DNA from 4 places in the Xanthobacter wiegelii genome. Region 4 is predicted to be linked to each of the others. Evidence: predicted binding sites of a transcription regulator. Region 4 holds the regulator's gene; each other region holds the start of a gene.
The links. The regulator PhoB, encoded in region 4, activates phosphate uptake and scavenging genes when phosphate is short. The targets are predictions, from matches to a motif close to TGTCATNNANCTGTCAT.

Region 1: the regulator PhoB is predicted to act here: its motif matches at 691-707, upstream of pstS (phosphate ABC transporter substrate-binding protein PstS).
Region 2: the regulator PhoB is predicted to act here: its motif matches at 1,047-1,063, upstream of V5F63_RS03320 (YdcH family protein).
Region 3: the regulator PhoB is predicted to act here: its motif matches at 1,187-1,203, upstream of phnD (phosphate/phosphite/phosphonate ABC transporter substrate-binding protein).

What each region holds. Positions count from the first base shown of each region.
Region 1 is NZ_CM195529.1:3,074,689-3,076,886, forward strand. It holds gene V5F63_RS14240 (PstS family phosphate ABC transporter substrate-binding protein) at 1-262, opposite strand, end outside; gene pstS (phosphate ABC transporter substrate-binding protein PstS) at 808-1,836, shown strand; gene V5F63_RS14250 (arsenate reductase/protein-tyrosine-phosphatase family protein) at 1,882-2,198, shown strand, end outside.
Region 2 is NZ_CM195529.1:724,700-726,897, reverse strand. It holds gene V5F63_RS03325 (ABC-F family ATP-binding cassette domain-containing protein) at 1-702, opposite strand, end outside; gene V5F63_RS03320 (YdcH family protein) at 842-1,021, opposite strand; gene V5F63_RS03315 (YdcH family protein) at 1,223-1,429, shown strand; gene V5F63_RS03310 (peroxiredoxin) at 1,525-2,010, opposite strand; gene V5F63_RS03305 (protein-disulfide reductase DsbD domain-containing protein) at 2,105-2,198, opposite strand, start outside.
Region 3 is NZ_CM195529.1:3,047,454-3,049,651, reverse strand. It holds gene arsJ (organoarsenical effux MFS transporter ArsJ) at 1-1,164, shown strand, start outside; gene phnD (phosphate/phosphite/phosphonate ABC transporter substrate-binding protein) at 1,269-2,198, shown strand, end outside.
Region 4 is NZ_CM195529.1:5,240,419-5,242,616, forward strand. It holds gene pstB (phosphate ABC transporter ATP-binding protein PstB) at 1-64, shown strand, start outside; gene phoU (phosphate signaling complex protein PhoU) at 85-819, shown strand; gene phoB (phosphate regulon transcriptional regulator PhoB) at 874-1,575, shown strand; gene V5F63_RS24560 (flavin monoamine oxidase family protein) at 1,801-2,198, opposite strand, start outside.

The DNA of each region.
Region 1 (2,198 bases), 2.2 Mb from region 4:
CGGCGGAGGTGATGGGGCGCGAGGCGTCAGAGATGTCGATCTCTCCGCGGCAGAACTTCTTGAAGCCGCCGCCGGTACCGGAGATGCCGACCGTCACCTTGATATCCTTGTTCGCCTTCTGGAATTCCTCCGCCATGGCTTCGGTCACGGGGAATACCGTGGACGACCCGTCGACCTTGACCAGTGCCTGGGCAGCGGCGCCGTTGAAGGCCGCGCCGGTAGCGAGCAGCGCGAGGGCGCTCGCGAGAGTGATGATCTTCATGAGGATGCCGTCTCCCTGGACAGTGCCGCTAGGGCTTCTGATGCTCACCTAGCCTCACGGGCTCTAAGCATGTTATGTAACAAATTCATGACAATTTGTGTATATCGAGCGATATTCCTGAATCAACAGAGATTTTATCGAATATGACGCAACGTAGTTCTAGGCTATGGTTGGCTTTATTTCATGTAAATCATATGGACATCGTGGCAATTGTCCATGGTTGATTGCAATTTTTGAGAGGCTATCCGACTTCGATTGACGTATATTACTTATATAAAGTCCATATGAAGCGCCTATTATTCATTTCTCCTCCCGAACAAATTTGCCTCTCAACCTCGCGAGCATTCCGTCTCTACATTACATCATTTCCATTTGTATCGACATATCGATAATTTATACTATCGCTGCGATTGGCGCGACGCAAATGGCGTCACAAGAGTGACATGAAGGCCATATAGCGATCTGTCCACTCCTATCGACATAATGACTCGTATGGAGCTATCTGTTTCCAGCGATATGTCGCTAGGACCCAAGGGAGGCCAGCCGTGAATCGCATTCTTGTCTGGACAGCTGCGGCGACGCTCGCGGCCCTGTCGATGTTCGCGCCTCCGGCGCGCGCCGCGGAGGTGCGGGGTGCCGGCTCCACCTTCGCCTATCCGATCATCTGGAAATGGGCGGAGGCGTTTCGTGAGCGCACAGGCCACATCGTAGGATACCAGTCGGTGGGTTCGTCGGCCGGCGTCAACCGTATTAAGGACGGGGTGGTGGATTTCGGCGCGTCCGACAAGCCGCTGAAGCCGGAAGAACTGGAGAAATATGGCCTCGGCCAGTTCCCCATCGTGTTCGGTGGCGTCGTTCCGGTGTTCAACGTGGACGGCGTGGGGCCCGGCCAGCTCCGCTTCACCGGCGCCCTTCTCGCTGACATCTATCTCGGCAAGGTCACGACCTGGTCCGATCCCGCCATCAGGGCCCTCAATCCCGACGTCAAGCTGCCCAACGCGAAGATCGTGGTGGTGCACCGTTCCGATGGATCTGGAACCACGTTCAACTGGGTGTCCTACCTTGCCAAGGCGAGCCCGGAGTGGAAGCAGCAGGTCGGCGAAGGCAGCGCAGTCGCCTGGCCGGTGGGGTATGGCGCGCGCGGTAACGAAGGGGTCTCGACCGAGGTCAAGCGGGTCCCGAATGCCATCGGCTATGTCGAATACACCTATGTGGTGCAGGTGAAGCTGGCCTATGGCCTCGTCCAGAACCGTGCTGGCAAGTTCATCGCACCCAGCGCGGCGGCGTTCCAGGCGGCGGCGCTGAGCTTCGATTGGGCCGGCGCCAAGGACTTTTTCGTCGTCATCACCGATTCCCCCGCCGAGGATGCCTATCCTATTGCGGCGACCACCTTCGCTCTCATGTACCGCGAGCCGAAGGTGCCGGCGAACAGCCAAGCCGCCTTCGAGTTCTGGCGTTTCGCCCTGGGCGAGGGCGAGAAATTTGCGTCCGAGCTCGGCTATGTTCCCTTGCCGCCGGCTCTGGTCCAGCAGGTCAAGGACTATTGGGCCAGGACCTTCAAGGGCGGCGCCTGAGGCACTTGGGCTGACGCGTGAGCAGCATTCGAACGGTGAGACAAGATGGACGAGACGAAGCTGAATGGGGAAGACGCCACGCGGATCTTCGATGCGCTGTCCCAAGGCACGCGCTTCGAGACTTATCGTCTTCTGCTGCGCTATGTGCCCTATGGCCTTCAGGCGGGCGACATCGCCCGCCTGCTGGCGGTAGCGCACAATACCATGTCGGTGCACCTCGGCGTGCTGGAGCGTGCCGGCCTTGTCACGTCGCGGCGCGAGGGACGGTCCATCATCTATGCCGTCAGCTTGTCCACAGCGGGCCCTGTGCTGAGCCAACTGATGGCGGAGATGGGTTTTGCCGTCTCCCCCCGGTGCGGGAC
Region 2 (2,198 bases), 740 kb from region 4:
GCGCAGCCAGTCCAGCTCCGCGACGATCTTGCGGTCGAGCTTGTGGCGCTCGGTCTCTTCCTGCTCCAGCACGTCGTCGCGCCACGCCTCAAAGGCGCCGAACCCCTGCTCCAGCCGCCGCGTCTGCCCGCGGTCGAGCCACACGGTGGCGCGGGAGAGGGTTTCCAGGAAGCGCCGGTCATGGCTGATGAGCACCATGGCGGACTTTAAGCCCCTCAACTCGCTTTCCAGCCATTCGATGGCCGGCAGATCGAGATGGTTGGTGGGCTCGTCCAGCAGGAGCACGTCCGGCTCCGGCGCGATGACGCGCGCCAGAGCGGCCCGGCGGGCCTCGCCGCCGGAGAGGTGAGCGGGGTCTTCCTGTCCGGTGAGGCCCAGCTCCGTGAGGAGATATTGGGCGCGATAGGCATCGTCGCCCGGCCCGAGACCAGCTTCCACATAAGCGAGCGTCGTCGCATAGCCGGCAAAGTCCGGCTCCTGCGGCAGATAGCGCACCGTGCAGCCGGGCTGGAAGAAGCGCGTGCCGGAATCCGGCTCGATCAGCCCCGCCGCCACCTTCAGCAGCGTGGACTTGCCCGAGCCGTTGCGACCGACGAGGCACACCCGTTCGCCCGCCGACACGGAAAGCTCCGCGCCGTCGAGCAGGGGGGTGGCGCCGAAGCGCAGATGGATGTCCTGGAGGAGAACGAGCGGAGGAGCCATGGGGCCGGATTAAAGCCCAATGGCCCGGAACGCAAAGGCCGTTCGCGCGGAACGCCGCTTTGCGCCGCTCGTCTCACAGGACGCAAAGATGAGCGCGTCGCACCGTATTACACGGGCGGCGAGCACATCTCGCGAACCATCAATGTACGGTGGACGTCGGATTCAGCTTCGACATCTGGTCCTTGAGAACCAGCTTCTTGCGCTTCAGCTCTGCGACACGAAGAGGATCCGAGGCGGGGCTGTTCATTTCGCGGTTGAGCTCCTGCTCGATGGCCGCGTGACGCCGCTTCAGTTCCTGAAGGTGCGACTGGATGGACATTCTTAGCCACTCCCTGTCTGCAACACGACATCAGTCTGTCATGGAGCCAACCAAGAGTCGACCGCCTTGTCGAGCGACTTCTCAAGCCGCTTTCCGCCCCTCCGGCGACCTCCCATCTTGCGGCGCGGCAAGCCCGTGCCATAGTCATTCCAAATGGGGGCGAGTGGGCGGCGGACCCGCACGCCGGTGACAGGACCGGGCATGACGAGCGACGAGGAACGGGATCTCAAGGTCCACCTGGAACGCCTGAAGCAGGAGCATCGCGATCTCGATGCAGCGATCGAGGCGCTCACCAGCGTGTCGGGATCGGACATCCTGCAGATTCAGCGGCTCAAGAAGCGCAAGCTGCAGCTGAAGGATCGCATCGGCCAGATCGAGGACGAGTTGTTCCCCGATATCATCGCCTGAGCGGAGGCGTGGGGCGGGCGCGAGGCCGGGCCTCCTGAGGAGGCGCCGGTGCGCGGACGCCGGGCGTGCCCGGCATCCGTCAGTCGCACGGAAAATCAGAGCTGGGCGAGCAGCGCGGTGGCGCCGGAGGCGTCGGCCTTGGAGGGCACGTCCTCGACATTGAGCGTCTTCACGACGCCATCCTCAACCACCATCGAATAGCGCTTGGAGCGCACGCCGAGGCCGGCGGCCGAGCCGTCGAAGGTGAGGTCGAGCGCGGTCGCGAAGGATGCATCGGGATCGGCCAGGAACAAGATCTTGCCGTCGGAGCCGGACGCCTTCTCCCAAGCGCCCATGACGAAGGGGTCGTTCACCGAGACCACGGCAATGGCGTCCACGCCCTTGGCCTTGATGGCGTCGGCCTCGTGCACATAGCCCGGCAGGTGGTTCTTGTGGCAGGTGGGCGTGAAGGCACCCGGCACCGCGAACAGCACCACCTTCTTGCCCGTGAAGATCTCGTCGGTGGTCTTCGGCACCGGGCCGTCCTCGGTGGGAACACGGAAGGTGGCGTTGGGCAGTTTGTCGCCGACCGAAATGGGCATCGTCTTCTCCACATATTTGGGCGTTCGCGCCCGCGCCGACAATACGGCCTTTTGACCGGGAGAAAAGCGCCCGCGCAGGCTGAAGCGTCCGAACTCAGCGCGGCGGAATGGGCGGGACGGGAACGGTCGTGACGATGGCCTTCGGGCCGTCCACGAGGGTCAGGGTGAGCGGCGCGCCTGAGGGCTCG
Region 3 (2,198 bases), 2.2 Mb from region 4:
TTCAAGCTCGGCTACTCGCCCTTCACCCTCGCCTTCCTGTTCCTGCTCTATGAGGCGGCGGGCATCGGGGCGAACTTCATCGGCGGCTGGCTCGCCGCCCGCTTCGGCATCACGCGGATGCTGACGGTGGGCCTTACCACCCAGATCGCCGGCTTCCTGCTGCTCTCGGCCATGTCCCCTTCGTGGGAAACCGCGGTCCTGGTAGCCTGGGTGGTGGCGGCGCAGGGCGTGTGCGGGGTGGCCAAGGACCTCACCAAGACCGCCTCCAAATCGGCCATCAAGGTCACCGAGGCGGAAGCGAAGGGCAATGCCGAGGGCCGCCTGTTTCGCTGGGTGGCATGGTTCACCGGCTCCAAGAACGCCATGAAGGGCTTCGGCTTCTTCCTCGGCGGCGTGCTTTTGGAGGCGTTCGGCTTCCGCCTGTCGCTGTGGCTCATGGCGAGCGTGCTGGCGATCGTGCTTCTCGGCGTGCTGCTGTCGCTGCCGCCCATGATGGGCAAGGCCAAGGCGAGCAGCTCGGCCAAGGAATTGTTCGGCAAGAGCCGGGGGGTGAACCTGCTCGCCGCCGCCCGCGTGGCCCTGTTCGGCGCGCGGGACGTGTGGTTCGTGGTGGGTGTGCCGGTGTTTCTCTATGGCACCGGCTGGACCTTCCCCATGGTTGGTGGCTTCCTGGCGCTGTGGACCATCGGCTACGGCATCGTTCAGGCGGCAGCCCCGGCGGTGGTGAGCCGCAGCCCGGACGGATTGTCAAAGGAGGTTCCGGCGGCGCGCTGGTGGGCGCTGGGCCTCGCCCTCGTTCCCGTGGCCATCGCCGTGCTTCTCGCCGCGACGCCCATACGGCCGGACCTGATCGTGGTCATAGGGCTCGCCATTTTCGGCGTCGCCTTCGCGGTGAATTCCTCGCTGCACTCCTATCTGATCCTCGCCTATGCAGGATCGGAGAAGGCGGCGGAGGACGTCGGCTTCTATTATGCCGCGAACGCCGCGGGGCGCTTCGCCGGAACCCTCCTCAGCGGCCTGCTCTACCAGGTGGGGGGCATCACGACCTGCCTCGCCGGCTCCGCCGTCATGCTCGGCATCTGCTGGCTCACCACCCTGCTGCTGCCGACCCACGCCAGCGCCCTGGAGAAGGCCAGGCCCGGCAGTGCCCTGCCGAGCAGTTGAGCCGGCCGCATCGTAGTCGGTGCGTCACACAACAGTCGTACTGAAGATGCGATCCAATCGGAGATGAAGCCATGTCGCTCCTGCGCTCCCTGACCTGTGCCGCCATGCTCGCGGCGACCATGCTGGCGCCGTCCTTTGCCCAGGCCGAATTCAAGCTCGACCCGCGCTTCACCGACACCAATGGCGACATGGTGGCCGATACCCCGTCGGACCCGGCGAAGCAGCTCGATCCCGACACCCTCATCTTCGCCTATACCCCGGTGGAGGACCCCGCAGTCTATGCGAAGGTGTGGGCCGAATTCCTCGACCATCTCGCCAAGGTGACGGGCAAGAAGGTGCAGTTCTTCCCCGTGCAATCCAATGCGGCGCAGCTCGAAGCCATGCGCGCCGGCCGCCTGCATGTGGCCGGCTTCAATACCGGCTCCAATCCCATTGCGGTGGCCTGCGCCGGCTTCGTGCCCTTCACCATGATGGCTTCAAAGGACGGCGCCTATGGCTACGAGATGGAGATCATCACCTATCCCGGTTCCGGCATCACCAAGGTCGAGGACATCAAGGGCAAGAAGATGGCCTTCACATCGGAGACCTCGAACTCCGGCTACAAGGCGCCCTCCGCGCTCCTGAAGTCGCAGTTCGGCATGGAGGCCGGCAAGGATTTCGAGCCCGCCTTCTCCGGCAAGCACGACAATTCCATCATCGGCGTCGCCAACAAGGACTATCCCGCAGCGGCCGTCGCCAATTCGGTGATGAAGCGCATGATCGCCCGAGGTGTCATCAAGCCCGAGCAGGTGGTGACCATCTACAAGTCGCAGACCTTCCCCACCACCGGCTACGGCTATGTCTACAACCTGAAGCCGGAGCTGGCGGCGAAGGTGAAGGAAGCGTTCTTCAGCTTCAACTGGGAGGGCACCGGCCTGCAGAAGGAGTTCAAGTCCGCCGAGCCGCCGCAGGAGAAGTTCATCCCCATCACCTTCAAGGACACCTGGGCGGTGGTGCGGCAGATCGACGACGCCATGGGCGTCAGCTACACCTGC
Region 4 (2,198 bases):
CGTGATCTTCACCAATCCGAAGGAGATCAAGACGCGCGACTACATCACCGGCCGCTTCGGCTGACCGATTGAAGGATCACTGAGATGCCGGATCATATCGTTGCCTCCTTCGACCAGGAGCTGAAGGAAATCGGCCGCAAGGTCGTCGAGATGGGCGGACAGGCCGAGCGCCTGGTCGCCGACAGCGTCACATCCCTCATCCGCCGCGACAGCGCCCTCGCCCAGAAGGTGGTGCTGCTCGACGCCACCGTCGACCAGGTTCAGCGCGAGATCGAGGACCGGGCCATCCTGGTCATCGCCAAGCGCCAGCCGGTGGCCATCGACCTGCGCGAGATCGTCGCCGCGATCCGCATCGCCAACGACCTGGAGCGCATCGGCGACCTCGCCAAGAACGTCGGCAAGCGCGTCATCGCGATCGAGGGCGAGTATCATCCGGCCAAGCTCGTGCGCGGGGTGGAGCACATCTCCGACCTCGTGCTGGAGCAGCTGAAGGAAGTGCTCGACGCCTACGCCGCCCGCAACGACGCCAAGGCGGTGGAAGTGTGGGGCCGCGATGGCGCCATCGACACCATGTACACCTCGCTGTTCCGCGAGCTCCTCACCTACATGATGGAGGATCCGCGCAACATCTCGGTGTGCACGCACCTGCTGTTCTGCGCCAAGAACATCGAGCGCATCGGCGACCACGCGACCAATATCGCGGAGATCGTCCACTACATGGTCACGGGTCAGAACCTGCCGGAGACCCGCCCGAAGGCGGACGCCTCCAGCGACACCACCCTGCCCTTCCCGGGCCGCACCACAACCGTTCAGAGCTGATCCAACAGACCTGAAGACGGGGCGCGGAGCCCCGATAGTGACGGATAGACCAAAGTGCCGGCGCGTATTCTGATCGTCGAGGACGAAGAGCCGTTGACCCTCCTGCTCCGGTACAATCTGGAGTCGGAGGGCTACGGCGTCGAAAGCGTGGGACGCGGCGACGAGGCCGAGACCCGGCTGCGCGAGAGCGTGCCGGATCTCATCATCCTCGACTGGATGCTGCCCGGCCTCTCCGGCATCGAATTGTGCCGGCGGCTGCGCACCCGGCCGGAAACCGAACGCCTGCCCGTCATCATGCTCACCGCCCGCGGGGAGGAGACCGAGCGGGTGCGCGGCCTCGCCACAGGCGCCGACGATTATGTGGTGAAGCCCTTCTCCGTGCCCGAGCTGCTCGCCCGCGTGCGCGCCCTGCTGCGCCGGGCCAAGCCCGAGCATGTGGCGACGCTGCTTCGCGCCGGCGACATCGAACTGGACCGCGAGACGCACCGGGTGCACCGCGCCGGCCGCGAGATCCATCTCGGCCCCACCGAGTTCCGCCTGCTGGAATTCCTGATGCAGAGCCCCGGCCGCGTCTTCTCCCGCGAGCAATTGCTCGACGGCGTATGGGGCCAGGACGTCTATATCGACGAGCGCACGGTGGACGTTCACGTCGGCCGCCTGCGCAAGGCCATCAACCGCGGCCGCCAGTCGGACCCCATCCGCACCGTGCGCGGCGCCGGCTATTCCTTCAACGAGATGTTCGCCCGCGCGCATTGAGCGTTGCTTCCGCTCAGACGCCGCGCGGGCTTTTGGGGCGTTGTCTTCGCTCAGGCGCCGCGCGGGCTTTTTGAGGCTCCGACCTCTCCAATTGAGCGCCGTCATCGTCCGGCTGCACCGAAAATCGGGCACCCCTCCAGCCGAGAAGTGGATCGCCCGCACGAGGCGGGCGATGACGGGGCGGAAGATTAAGAGCGCGCGGCGAGGGCCATACGGCCCGCCCCCTCACCCCGTCCGCACCCCGATCAGCCCCAGCGCCTGCTTCGCCGCGCGCTCGCCGGAGAGCCAGGCGCCGCCGACCGTGCCCCAGAGGGTCTCGTGGGTATGCTCGCCGGCGAAGACGAGGCGTCCGCCGACCGTCTCGGTGAAGGCGCGGCGCATGTTGCCGAACCCTGGCAGCGCGCAGGAGAAGGCGCCCAGCGCCCACGGCTCCTTGCTCCAGCGGGTGGCGAACACCTTGCCGACGCGCGCGCCGGCATCCGCGCCGAACTCGCGGGTCAACGCCGCCTTCACGAAGGAAGCGGCGGCCTCGGGCGGGCTGTCGGCGAGGCCGGCCGCCACGGCGCCGCCCACCTCCAGGCTGTAGAGATCACTGCCGCCGATGCGGGCGCGCAGCGCATAGG